3 regions of the Salinicoccus sp. CNSTN-B1 genome follow, and region 2 is predicted to be linked to each of the others. Evidence: predicted binding sites of a transcription regulator. Region 2 holds the regulator's gene; each other region holds the start of a gene.
What was found. Region 2 encodes CtsR, which represses protease genes until heat stress. Its sites were predicted from a motif close to ATGGTCAATAAAGGTCAAACA; they were not measured.
Positions count from the first base shown of each region.

Region 1 (4,439 bases), 1.9 Mb from region 2:
CGGGTGACTGGTGGGACAGAACATTGGCATAGATCTACCAAATCGGAAAGGATGTTTTTTTATGTGTGGAATTGTTGGTTATATAGGAAGCAAAGATGTGAAAACCATATTGCTCAACGGCCTTGAAAAGATGGAGTATCGCGGTTATGACTCTGCAGGTATTGGTGTCAGAAATGAACAGGAAGTAAAGGTGTTCAAAGAAAAGGGCAGAATTAAGGATTTGACTGAAAAAGTTGATATGGATTTCGCCTCGACAGCAGGTATCGGTCATACAAGGTGGGCCACCCACGGGGTGCCGAATGTCAAAAACGCCCACCCGCACCAAAGCACTGATAAACGTTTTACATTGGTCCATAATGGCGTCATTGAAAATTATGAACAGATTAGAGAGACTTATATCCCCGATGTTGAATTGGCTTCAAGCACTGATTCTGAAATCATCGTTGAGATCATCGCCAAGTTCGCGGCGGAAGGAATGACTACCGAAGAAGCTTTCACAAAAACTTTGGACCTTCTTCATGGATCATATGCCATTGGTCTGCTGGATGAAGAGGAGCCGGAAGTCATCTATTCGGCTAAGAATAAATCACCACTTCTACTAGGTAAGGGTGAAGGTTTTAATGTCATCACATCTGATGCAATGGCAATGCTTAAGGAAACAAATGAATTTGTTGAATTGATGGACCGGGAGATTGTCCTTCTGAAAAAGATGAAATCATCATTAAAGATGCTTTGGGTAAAGAAATTCAAAGGGAATCCTTTATAGCTGAGATTGATGAGAGTGAAGTTGAAAAAGGGACTTACGATCATTTCATGCTCAAGGAAATCAATGACCAGCCGGCAGCCATGCGCAAAATTATACAGGAGTATCAGGATCAGGACGGAAACCTTAAAATCGATGGTGCAGTGATAGATCAACTCAAAAGTTCGGACCGTATATACATCATAGCCGCCGGAACAAGTTATCATGCCGGTCTGATCGGCAAAGAATACTTTGAGAAATGGGCGGGGGTGCCGACTGAAGTGCACGTCGCTTCGGAATTCGTCTATAATACACCGCTCCTATCAGAAAAACCGCTATTCATCTTCATTTCCCAATCAGGTGAGACGGCAGACAGCCGGGCAGTACTGGTTGATGTCAAAAAGCAGGGGCACAAATCCCTGACTGTGACCAATGTACCTGGATCCACCCTCGCCCGGGAAGCGGATGAAACACTTATATTGCATGCGGGCCCTGAAATCGCCGTTGCTTCAACAAAGGCCTATACAGCTCAGATTGCGGTACTCTCGATTCTGGCTCAAGTCACTGCAAGGGAGCTCGGCAAAGATATTGAAATCAATCTGATGCGTGAACTCGCTAAAGTTACAACAGCCATTACAGCTGTTATCGATGATGCGCCTGAAATTGAACAGATCGTCAACGAATATCTTGAAACAACAAGAAATGCTTTCTTTATCGGCCGCACTATGGATTATTATGTTGGTGTCGAAGGCGCTTTGAAATTGAAGGAAATATCCTATATTCAAGCAGAAGGCTTTGCCGGTGGTGAGCTTAAGCACGGCACCATCGCATTGATTGAAGAGAATACACCAGTATTTGCCTTAGCGACACAGGAACGGGTCAATTTGAATATCCGCGGCAACGCCCAGGAAGTTGAGGCGAGAGGGGCTAAAGTCTGCATGGTATCCATGGAAGGAATGGATCAGGAGGGGGACACCTATGTCATTCCACAAGTGCATGAGATGTTGACACCTCTCGTTTCGGTAGTGGTGTACCAGCTTATTGCCTATTATGCTGCACTACATCGCGGCAACGATGTGGATAAACCGCGAAATCTCGCAAAATCAGTGACAGTGGAATAGAAAGCAGAACATTTAATGATGCCCTTATGGATAAAAAACTTCTGTAAAGGGCATCATTTTATATTTTCGGTGAGTTAAAAAGTCATATGCACTTCATGCAATGTTCACATTTCAAAAAAATAAAGCGATGTGGCCCCCTTAAGAAATGGAAATAAGTCCATGGTGTGTTAAAATGACGGACAGTAAGTATTGGAAGGAGTTCTAAAATAATCATGAAGAAAATATTAATGGCTCTGACTCTAGGCGCATTGATTCTTGCCTTAGCAGCATGCGGAGGAGAAGAGTCAGCTGAAGATAAGAATAATGATGCGAAGAAACAAGAAGAAACAGCAAGTAAGGGACAAGAGGGAGAACAGCCAGAAATGCCTGAACCTGAGCTTGATGATGTACCGGACGTCGTGGCAGAAGTGAATGGTGAAGAAGTGAAGAAAGATGAGTTTGAAAAAACTTATACAGCACAGTTTCAACAGCTTGCCATTCAGCAGCAGATGGCTGGTGAAGAAGTAGACCAGGGTGAACTGAAGAAGCAGATAGCCGATGGAATGGTCGGCCAGAAGTTGCTTGTACAAGAAGCAGAAGAACGTGACTATAAGGCTTCCGATGAAGAAGTGGATGATATGCTTGATGGCCTCGTTGAGCAAAATGGCATGGAGTCCAAAGAAGATTTCTATGCTGCCGTAGAAGAACAGGGCATGTCTAAAGAGGAAATCACCTCCCAGATTAAAACTCAGGTGAAAGTAGATAAGCTGATTGCTGAAGAAACGGGCGAGATCAAGCCGACAGAGAAGGAATTGCAGTCACTTTATGATGATGCGAAAGAGCAGCGTGAACAAATGGAAGGTGCCGAGGAACTACCATCTTTTGAAGAACTTAAGCCTGAACTGGAATCCCAGATCAAGTCGCAGAAAGAAAGTGAAGCGGTACAGAAACTCGCCGAAAAACTTCGTGAGGATGGAGACATCACTATACACCTGTAAAATGCCAGTAAATGAAAAACGACATTTCAAACCCCTGTACCCGGGCTTCAATACCGGTGGCAGGGGTTTTAAGTTTAAAGTTCAATGACGGCAGCCACTTATAATTATATGTGGATTTTTAAGGTTAATCACTTGAAAGTCAAACAAGGTCAATGTATAATAATGATATAGTCAAAGTTAGTCAAACACATAAGACTTCAAATAAATTTTTGAAGCAGACTTTTTGAAATGACGATTGAGAAGCTTTATACTATCTATATAGTCAAAGTTAGTCAAGGTCAATTATATAGGAGGTATGACTCATGAAATGCCAAAACTGTGGAATAAATGATGCAAATGTTAATGTTGCAATGAAACTCAACAATAAAAAAGTACAGATGCACTTATGCAACCAATGTTTCCGGGATATCAGACAACAAATGATGAACTCTGATGGGTTCCAGTTTGGATTCCCTTTCAATGGTGAAGGACATAATGATGGATATTATGAAGGAAATGGATCTGGCCATACCGGCACCACCGTCAAGCAAGGTCAGGAAGGTAACGACAGCCTCTTAGAACAGCTTGGCAAAAACGTTTCAGAAGCTGCCAGGGCAGGGGAAATCGACCCTGTCATCGGTCGCGATCAAGAAGTGAAGCGTGTAATCGAAACATTAAACAGGCGGAACAAAAACAACCCGGTATTAATTGGTGAACCAGGGGTAGGTAAGACTGCCATCGCAGAAGGATTGGCACTGAAAATTACTGAAAGTGCTGTGCCCACAAAATTGATAGGCAAAGAAATATATATACTGGATGTAGCCTCGCTTGTAGCCAATACGGGTATTCGTGGACAATTTGAAGAACGCATGAAACAATTGATCGAAGAAATACAGCAAAGGGACGACATCATTGTATTTATAGATGAAATCCATCTACTGGTTGGAGCGGGTACAGCGGAGAGTTCACAGATGGATGCAGGAAACATATTGAAACCTGCACTTGCCCGTGGAGAAATGCAACTCATTGGGGCGACTACGTTAAAGGAATATCGTCAGATCGAAAAAGATGCGGCCCTGGAGCGTCGTTTGCAACCGATTATAGTGAAAGAACCAACGCTGGAAGAAGCGGAACAAATTCTTCAAGGGATTAAGGATCGCTATGAGAACTTCCATGAAGTACGTTATTCCGACGAAGCGATCCACGCTTTTGTATCTCTTTCTGACCGCTATATCCAAGACAGGTTCTTGCCGGATAAGGCGATTGATCTGATGGATGAGGTCGGTTCACGGTTGAACTTGGCAAATGCAGAAAACGATGCGCATGCCATACAACAGCATTTGGATGAAATCGAGAAAGAAAAAACCGAGGCGGCAGAACGAGAAGATTATGAAAAAGCAGCAAACTTGAAGTATGTCGAAATCCAGCTCGAGAAACAGCTCGAGAAAGCTAAGGATGAGGAGAAGACCATCGACGTAGACGTCTCTGATATCCAGTTGATAATTGAGGAGAAAACCGGCATCCCTGTAACGAAGTTGCAAGCAGATGAGCAAGAGAAGATGCGTGATCTGGAAGAGAGAATGACCAGCAAAGTCATCGGGCAGGAAGAAGCTGTTGCCA
Region 1 covers NZ_JBTWMN010000004.1:2,245,063-2,249,501, reverse strand. Annotated here, with positions in the region: partial or broken gene glmS (glutamine--fructose-6-phosphate transaminase (isomerizing)) at 62-1,863, shown strand; gene ACYF68_RS13235 (SurA N-terminal domain-containing protein) at 2,076-2,840, shown strand; gene ACYF68_RS13230 (ATP-dependent Clp protease ATP-binding subunit) at 3,143-4,439, shown strand, end outside.
Region 1: a site for CtsR is predicted at 3,008-3,028, ahead of ACYF68_RS13230 (ATP-dependent Clp protease ATP-binding subunit). Genes of this name have one in related genera too.

Region 2 (4,439 bases):
AGAACGATATTTTAAAAAAGTATATGGCGATCGAAAAGGAGTTGAAAAAGAAATAGTTCTGACACTTGTTGAAAGAATGCAGACCAAATACACGATTACTGCCATTTTAAGTGCATTGCTTGTGCCGCGTTCAACCTACTACCGATGGCGATCGGAAGCCACTGATTCATCGTTGACCGATGTCGAGCGGACAATCATTGATATATGTGAGTCGACGAAGTATCGATACGGCCATCGCAAGGTGAGAGCGTTGTTGCAGCGAGACTACAATATCAAAAGGAATCGGAACACTGTGCAGCGCATCATGCAGAAATATCATCTACAATGCCGGATTAAGCCGAAAAAGAAATGGCAGTCACAAGGGGAAACCATTATTATCGCACCCGATCGAATCAAGCGTGACTTTCAGGCTGCCGCGCCCAACCAAAAATGGGTCACGGACATTACTTACATCCAATACGGGCGCACTGTGCAGTACCTGTCAACGATTATAGATCTTTACAACAATGAGATTGTCGCAGCCAAATTGTATAATCATCAGCAGACGCCATTAGTGCTGGATACACTGAAAGAAGCTTTGGAGAAACGGGCACATCCTAAAGGCGTGATCATTCATTCGGACCAAGGGAGTGTGTATACATCATATGCCTATCAGTCATATGTAATGGAAAATAATCTGGTGAGCAGCATGTCCAGAACGCGGGAACTGTTGGGATAATGCGGTCATCGAATCGTTCCATTCTAACCTGAAGTCTGAAGCGTTTATATACACCAGATTCAATTCACTCAGTAATGTTGAGACGATTTCACGTGTGAATCAATACTTAAAGTACTATAACGAAGAAAGAATACAAGAAAAATTAGGCTACCTTCCTCCAATTCATTTTGGAGGAAGGTAGCCTAATGAAGGTGTTTTATATGTGTCTCATACTGCTAGGTCAGTCTATATGGCCTGTTTTTTGTATGCATATAAATTGTCTTTTAAGCGAATATGCCGACTACCGCAGCTGTCAGCACACTGACGAGTGACGCCCCGTAGACGAGCTTCAGGCCGAAGGTGGCGACTTTATTGCCGCTTCCGTCATGCAGTCCCTTAACAGAGCCTGCAATGATGCCGATACTTGAGAAGTTGGCGAATGATACAAGGAATACTGAGATCATCGCCTGGGATTTTCTGCTGAAATCGTCTGCAATCGCAGTGTAGTCGAGCATTGCCACGAACTCGTTGGTGATGAGCTTCGTCGCCATCAGGCTACCTGCCTGCTGCGCTTCAGCCCAAGGGATTCCGATGAGGAATGCGAGTGGCATGAAGATGTAGCCGAGTACGTCCTGGAAGGTGATTTCCATGCCCGGGATGAGCAGGAAGACCTGGTTCAGAATCGCAATCAATGCGATATAACCGATCAGCATGGCCGCAACTGTCATGGCAACTTTGGCACCATCCATGATGTAGTCGCCGAGGATCTGGAAGAATGACTTGCCGGCGTCTGGATTGTCATCGACATCGGCCTCGTCTTCAGCGTCGGTTACGTCGTATGGATTAAGGATGTGCACAATCACGTAAGTACCGAACAGGTTAAGGACGATCGCCGTCACGACATACTGTGGATCGAGCATGGTCATGTAGGCGCCGACGATGGATAGTGACACTGAACTCATCGCCTGTGCCGAAAGCGTATAGAGACGGTGTTTCGGCAGGTGCGGCAATTGGTTCTTCAATGAAATGAACACTTCTGATTGTCCAAGGAGCATGGATGCAGCTCCGTTATAGGACTCAAGATACCCCATTCCGGTTATTTTCGTAAGCAGTATACCGAGTCCGCGGATGATGAGCGGCAGAATCTTCGTATACTGCAGGATGCCGATCAGGGCGGAGATGACGATGATCGGAAGGAGGACGTTGAAGAAGAATACGTCAGCGACGCCGCCGTCTTCACCTACCGTCAGATCCCCCATGACGAAGCCGACACCTTCAGCCGCGAATCCGAGTAGGGCGTTGAACCCGTTGGCCAGACCTTCTATGAGGAACTGGCCTGCGCCAGTGGAAAGGAGGACGAATGCAAAAATCAGCTGGACGCCAAGCAGGATGATGATGTTCTTCCATTTTTTGAACGCAAGCTTGCGGTTGCTGCTGACGAGCCAAGCCAGGAAGAATGTAAACAGGATACCGATTATTCCCATTAGAATATTCAATACTTTCACCTCGTAGAGTTATTTTTTAAGCCATTATATTACCGTAGTCTGAATGAATGACTGTATGCGTCTGGAACGATGGATATGTATCCTGGTTAATTATAATGCAAACGTTTACAGAAATAAAGGGCGAATCCATGGAACTTTCCATTTGCTATATTGATTCACAGCCTATATAATCAAAGTCAAAGAAGGTCAAAAGAGGTGATGAAATGCGTAACATGTCAGATATAATTGAACAGTACCTCAAAAAGCTGATAGAGGAGTCCGGCACTGAGGTCGTCGAAATAAAACGTGCGCACATCGCAGAAAAGTTCGATTGTGTGCCTTCGCAGCTGAACTACGTAATAAAGACGCGCTTTACCAACGAGCACGGTTACACGGTTGAGAGTAAAAGGGGTGGCGGCGGGTATATAAGGATCACTAAAGTCGAGACGCATTCCAAAGCGGAATACCTTGCCCATCTGAAGCAGCTGGTCGGGAATCAGCTGTCGCAGCAGAATGCCAAACATATCATCCAGTCGTTGTATGAAAACGAAGTGGTGACGCAAAAAGAGGCGAAGATCATAAGTGCAGTAATGGACCGTGAGACATTGATGCTCGAGCTGCCGTACCGGGATCGTCTGCGTGCGAAGATACTCAAGAGGGTGATGGATGTCATCCTATACAGTGAGGAGTGATGGAATGAAGTGTGAGTCATGCAACGAAAGGGAAGCAAGCATCCATATATCGAAAGGCGATGGACTGGAGAAGAGCGAGCGGTTCCTATGCGAACAATGTGCCAATGCCTCATTCGAGAATGATTTCAGCTATCCGGATGACACCTTCAACATACAGAAGCTGCTCCAATCGCTGTCCCAACAGCCTGCGTTGCATCAGCAGCAGAAAAAACCGCTGCAGTGCAGCACTTGCGGTTCCACGTTGAACAGCATCGTGCAGGCCGGGAAGTTCGGCTGCCCTGATTGCTACCGCACATTCGAGGCGCGCCTGCCGGATATCGTGGCCCGTGTGCAGGCCAATCAGACTGAGCATGTCGGCAAGATGCCGGAGAAGTCGAAGGAATACTTGAAGACGAAGCGTAAGATGGAGCAGCTGAAGGCCAAGCTCCAGACGCTCATCGACACCCAGGAATTCGAAGAAGCGGCCGTCGTCAGGGATGAGATACGCGCTTTGGAAAGGTTGGGTGAAGATGATGGAATATAAAAACATCAGCCCATGGATGCATGACGTCAAAGAGCAGCCGGTTGAAATGTCGACCCGCATCCGTCTGGCGCGCAACATCGATCATATCCCCTACCCCCATATGATGCAGAACAGTAGTGGGATCGAGCAGATCGTGGAGCGCCTGGACGGGGTGCTTGAGGGGTACGACCAGAAGGATATGGCGGACCTCAAGTTTGAGGATAAGGCGCTGCTGGTCGAAAAGCATCTGGTGAGCCCCCTGTTCACCAAGCAGGGAGTGAAGAACTACACCAATGAAGACGAGTCGATCTCCGTCATGGTGAATGAAGAAGACCATCTGCGCATCCAGGCGATGGGGTCAGGCCATCACATGATGGATATCTACCGGAAGGCCAACGATATAGATGACAGGATCGAACATGAGCTGGACTATGCCTTTGATGAACGGTACGGCTACCTGACAGCCTGTCCGACGAATGTCGGCACAGGCCTCCGGGCTTCTGTGATGCTGCATCTCCCGGCGCTCACTTCAAGCAAACGCATCCAGCGCATGGCTGGAAATTTGAGTCGTTTCGGGTTCGTATTAAGGGGAATATATGGAGAAGGTTCGGTACCGCTCGGCCATATCTATCAGCTGTCAAACCAGTTGACGCTCGGGCAGACGGAGGATGAGATCATCACCACTCTGGACGAACTGAAGCAGAGGATCATCGAAGAGGAGATTGAGATGCGCTCATGGCTTGAAGATGAACATCTCCTGGACGTAAAAGATGCGGTCCACCGCTCGCTCGGCCTTTTGGGACATGCCTATAAGCTGTCTTTGAACGAAGCGGCGAAATGCTTGAGCGACATCAAGTTCGGAATCGACCTCGATCTGATCGAACTCCCACATTTTCATTTCCAGAAATGGATTCAACTCATCCAGCCGGCATTCATCAAAATGCGTCTGAATGATAAAGAAGGCACATACACATCACTTGAGCAGGCTGTTGAAGAAGAGCGTGCAACGATGATGAGATATTTAATAGGAGGGGAATAAAGTATGCTATTTGGACGACTGACAG
Region 2 covers NZ_JBTWMN010000004.1:364,630-369,068, forward strand. Annotated here, with positions in the region: gene ACYF68_RS02190 (helix-turn-helix domain-containing protein) at 1-56, shown strand, start outside; gene ACYF68_RS02195 (IS3 family transposase) at 59-718, shown strand; gene ACYF68_RS02200 (IS3 family transposase) at 726-899, shown strand; gene ACYF68_RS02205 (NupC/NupG family nucleoside CNT transporter) at 982-2,193, opposite strand; gene ACYF68_RS02210 (CtsR family transcriptional regulator) at 2,406-2,873, shown strand; gene ACYF68_RS02215 (UvrB/UvrC motif-containing protein) at 2,878-3,396, shown strand; gene ACYF68_RS02220 (hypothetical protein) at 3,383-4,414, shown strand; gene ACYF68_RS02225 (ATP-dependent Clp protease ATP-binding subunit) at 4,418-4,439, shown strand, end outside.

Region 3 (4,439 bases), 1.8 Mb from region 2:
GAGTTTCGATACCTCACCATCATGAGACGTATTGCGTCCCACACGGGACAAAAATAATTACATTCTAAATATATCATAAATATTCAGGAATGCAATTATTCGGCTTCAGCTATTTTATCGTACCCAGATACTCCTTAAGGTAATCATAGACGTAGACAAAATCAATGATGCCTTCTTGAATAACCTGACTTTTATGGCACAAGACCGGGACGCGCATCATATACGCCTCCTGCAGGGCATCGTCTTCATCGATATCTATCGCCGTCATCTTGACATCGCTATATCTCAATTCAGACAAGGCAAGCTTGATCTGCTCCATCCCTTCGTCACAAAGCGGACATCTATTCCTCGTATAATATACCAATTCGAGCATACTCATACCTCTTTCTTCTTCAATTTCTTCCTTATGGTCTGCAGAACCTGATCCGCCATTTCTGTACTGATGATGCCGGTTGCGATCGCCAAGGAAATAAGCGCAGCTTCAAATCCATATTCGAGGGCCGTCATATACTCCTGCAGCACAATCTGCCGCATTGAATCGTATGCCATGCCTCCTGGAACAAGTGGGATGATTCCGCATGTAATGTACAGAATGACAGGCATCTTCTGACTTCTCGAATTCAAGAGTGCCACTGCCGATAGAACGAGAGCGCCGATATAAGAGGCAAGAACAAGGTCGGCACCCCCTTCTCTCAATATATAGAACACCATCCAACCGACTGCGCCGGTCAGCCCACATCTGATGATGGCGGCCCGTGGCGCATTGAAAAGTACGCCGAATCCTGCAGAAGCAAAAAAGCTAAGGATGAATTGATACACGTAAATCATCAGCAGCCTCCTAGATCATCAAAAATACAAGACCCACACCAGCACCGATCGCAATGGCCGTCAGTGCTGCTTCAGTGCCTTTCATGATACCGGCCATCAAATGCCCCCGGATCATCTCACGTATTGCATTTGTAATGAGAACACCAGGCACAAGCGGCATTACACTGGCGATGATGATGGTATCAAGCATAGTGCCAAAACCTGTATCGACAAAAAATATAGCCGTCAGCGCGATATATAGGGAGGCGAAGAATTCTGTAAAGAATTTAACTTTAGTGTAGCGGAGGATGCCTTCCATCACAAAGACTCCCCTGCGCCCCCGACGAAGGCAGCAGGCAGGTCAGCCACCACACCGTCGAACAGCAGCAGGAACATCATTCCTATGATGCCTCCCGATAATATGGTCAGCCAAAACGGGAAGAATCTGCTGTCATGTATCGCCTCCATACGGCGCAAAGCCTGGTCGAGTGGCATCCCTGCAGAAATGCGTCTCGAAAGCTCATTCACTGCCACAACCTTCTCCAGATTATTTGCCCTTTCCTCAATGCGCAGCGTCTGGGTCAGTGCATAATCGTTCAAAGAAAAAATAATGACCGTGGGAGTTGCGAACACTTGAGCATTTTCTATACCGTAACTGGATGCGATCCGCATCATCGTATCCTCTATACGGTAAGTTTCCGCTCCACTTTCCAACAGCATCTTGCCACAATTGATGACGATATAAAAAACATCGCGCACAAAATTTTCGCTAAGGACTTTTTCTGGAGCTTCTATGATCTCAAGTTCGCCACTCACACGGCCACCTCTATTTACACCCCCGGAGAGGATCGAACTCCCATCTCAAGAACCGGAATCTTACGTGTTATCCATTACACCACGGGGGTATGATAAAATTAATATCATTCTTCATAAAGCCTTTTTCAGTATAGCAATAAACTTGAATAAATTAAAGGCCTAATTTAATCTTTATACCAGAAACGTTTTCTTTTGACCTTATTTGACTAATGTGGTATAAATGAATTAGCCAATTAAGAGTACTATAATATCAGGAGGTAACACAATGAATTTAATCCCTACAGTTATTGAACAGACGAACCGCGGAGAACGCGCCTACGACATCTATTCCAGGTTGCTCAAAGACAGGATCATCATGATCGGTACGGGCATCGATGACAACGTGGCGAACTCCGTCGTCAGCCAACTGCTTTTCCTGCAGGCCCAAGATCCAGATAAAGATATTTTCCTCTATATCAACTCTCCTGGTGGCAGCGTGACTGCAGGCATGGCAATCTATGATACAATCCAGCACATCAAACCTGATGTACAGACCATCTGCCTTGGCATGGCCGCTTCAATGGGTTCATTCCTGCTTGCAGCAGGGGCAAAAGGCAAGCGCTTCGCCCTGCCGAACGCTGAAGTGATGATTCACCAGCCACTTGGTGGTGCGCAAGGTCAGGCTACAGAAATTGAAATAGCGGCCAAGCATATATTGAGAACACGCGAAAAACTCAACAAGATCCTTGCAGAACGCACGGGCCAAACGCTCGATAAGATTGAAACGGATACCGATCGCGACTTCTTCATGACAGCGGAAGAAGCCAAAGAATATGGTTTGGTTGATGACGTAATGGAGCCTGAAAAATTACAGGGCTAAAATTATTGGGAAAGGGATGGAATATCAATATTCCATCCCTTTTTCTATTTCCCATTGCATAACTCTCAGGCAAAATTTTAAATTTCCGGATTATCATCACTACAGACAGGCTATAATGGTATTAAGGAGCGTGATGACATGAATGTATTAATTACAGGTGGATCCTGGTTTTGTAGGATCAAGACTGACAAAAATTCTCCGAGAGGAGAATGACCATGTGTATATATTGACACGAAGCGACAGAAAATCAGAACATCCTTTCGTACACTTCATCAAATACAATCCTGACGACCCGTCAGACGACAGATGGATGCAGGATTTGCCATTAAAAGTCGATATCATCTATAACCTGGCGGGAGCCTCACTCCAGGAGAAATGGACGGATTCCCACAAGACGGCCATTTATGAATCCAGGATGAAAGTGACCCGCATGTTGCGGATGTGGGCTGAGCAGGCTGAAATCACTCCTCAGGTCCTCGTAAACGCCAGTGCAATAGGCTATTATCCAGTCAGCGAGAAGGTCCAATATGACGAAGGTGATGCCTTTGCCGAACACGATTTCCTATCCGAGGTGGTTGTGGCGTGGGAGGCTGAAGCCAGGAAGTTTGAAGCTCTTGGAACCCGTACCGTCTTCACGCGGTTTGGCCTGATTCTCGATAAGGACGAAGGCGCCCTACCCAAAATGGCCCTGCCATATAAGATGGGAGTGGGCGGTCCCATCGGAAGCGGAAACCAATGGTACAGTTGGATCCATATAGAGGATCTGTTGAATGCCCTGTTGTTCGTGGGCGTGCATTCGGAAATTTCAGGCCCGGTCAATCTTACTGCCCCAATGCCACTCAGACAAAAACATTTCTCCAAATATTTGAGCACCGCACTCGGAAAACCCGACTTTTTCCATACACCTTCATTTCTGATCGAAAAGCTTTTGGGTGAACAGTCCATGCTCATATTGAAAGGGCAATACGTGCTCCCGGAAGTACTGATGGAAAATGATTTTAAATTCCTCTTTCCTACACTGGAAATTGCACTTGAAGATCTATATGGCCAATAAAATGAAGAAAGCGTGCACCAAAGTGCACGCTTTCTTCGTTAAAAAGTGATTTCTTCACCGCTTCTCACCTGCTCCGCTATCTTATCCAGTTTCCTTAGACGATGATTCACCCCGGACTTCGATATCGGACCTGTCGACATCATCTCCCCTAGCTCCTTCAAGGAAACTTCCTGGTGCTCAACCCTCAATTTCGCGATTTCCCTAAGGCGTTCGGGCAGCTCTTCAAGCCCTATTTCTGAAGCGATGAAATTGATGTTCTCAACTTGACGCATCGCAGCGCTGATCGTTTTATTCAAGTTTGCTGTTTCACAGTTCACCAGACGATTTACAGAATTGCGCATATCCCTGACAATCCGTATATCTTCAAATTTCAAAAGTGCCTGGTACCCACCGATCAGGCTAAGGAATTCTGCAATCTTTTCGGCTTCTTTGAGATAGGTGATGTAGCCGCGTTTTCTTTCAATGAATTTCGCATTCAGCTCATAACCATTCATTAACTCAGTCAGATTTCTGGCATGCTCCTCGTACAAGGAGAATATCTCCAGATGATAAGCTGAGGTTTCCGGATTATTCACCGATCCGCCGGCAAGGAACGCACCCCTCAGATAGCTTCTGATGCAGCACTCCCTCTCTTTGATATCTGCACTGATGGCATGTTCAAGCAGACCATCCTTCATGATTTCCAAGTCTTCCAGTACTTTCTTACTTTCCTTCTTTATCCTTGAAATGTAAACGTTATTTTTTTTCAGTTTCATTTTCTTACGGACCAGAAGTTCTATCTCAACTCCGTACGTAGTCCGGATCAATGAGAAAATCCGGCGCGCAATCGCCGCATTCTCAGTCTGTATATTAATGATCCATTGTCCATTGGAATGGCTGAGTGCCCCGTTCATTTTGATGAGC
Region 3 covers NZ_JBTWMN010000004.1:2,125,557-2,129,995, forward strand. Annotated here, with positions in the region: gene ACYF68_RS12505 (glutaredoxin family protein) at 110-373, opposite strand; gene ACYF68_RS12510 (threonine/serine exporter family protein) at 376-828, opposite strand; gene ACYF68_RS12515 (threonine/serine exporter family protein) at 839-1,126, opposite strand; gene ACYF68_RS12520 (threonine/serine exporter family protein) at 1,126-1,623, opposite strand; tRNA gene ACYF68_RS12525 (tRNA-Arg) at 1,641-1,712, opposite strand; gene clpP (ATP-dependent Clp endopeptidase proteolytic subunit ClpP) at 1,889-2,482, shown strand; gene ACYF68_RS12535 (TIGR01777 family oxidoreductase) at 2,700-3,536, shown strand; partial or broken gene whiA (DNA-binding protein WhiA) at 3,575-4,439, opposite strand, start outside.
Region 3: a site for CtsR is predicted at 1,813-1,833, ahead of clpP (ATP-dependent Clp endopeptidase proteolytic subunit ClpP). Genes of this name have one in related genera too.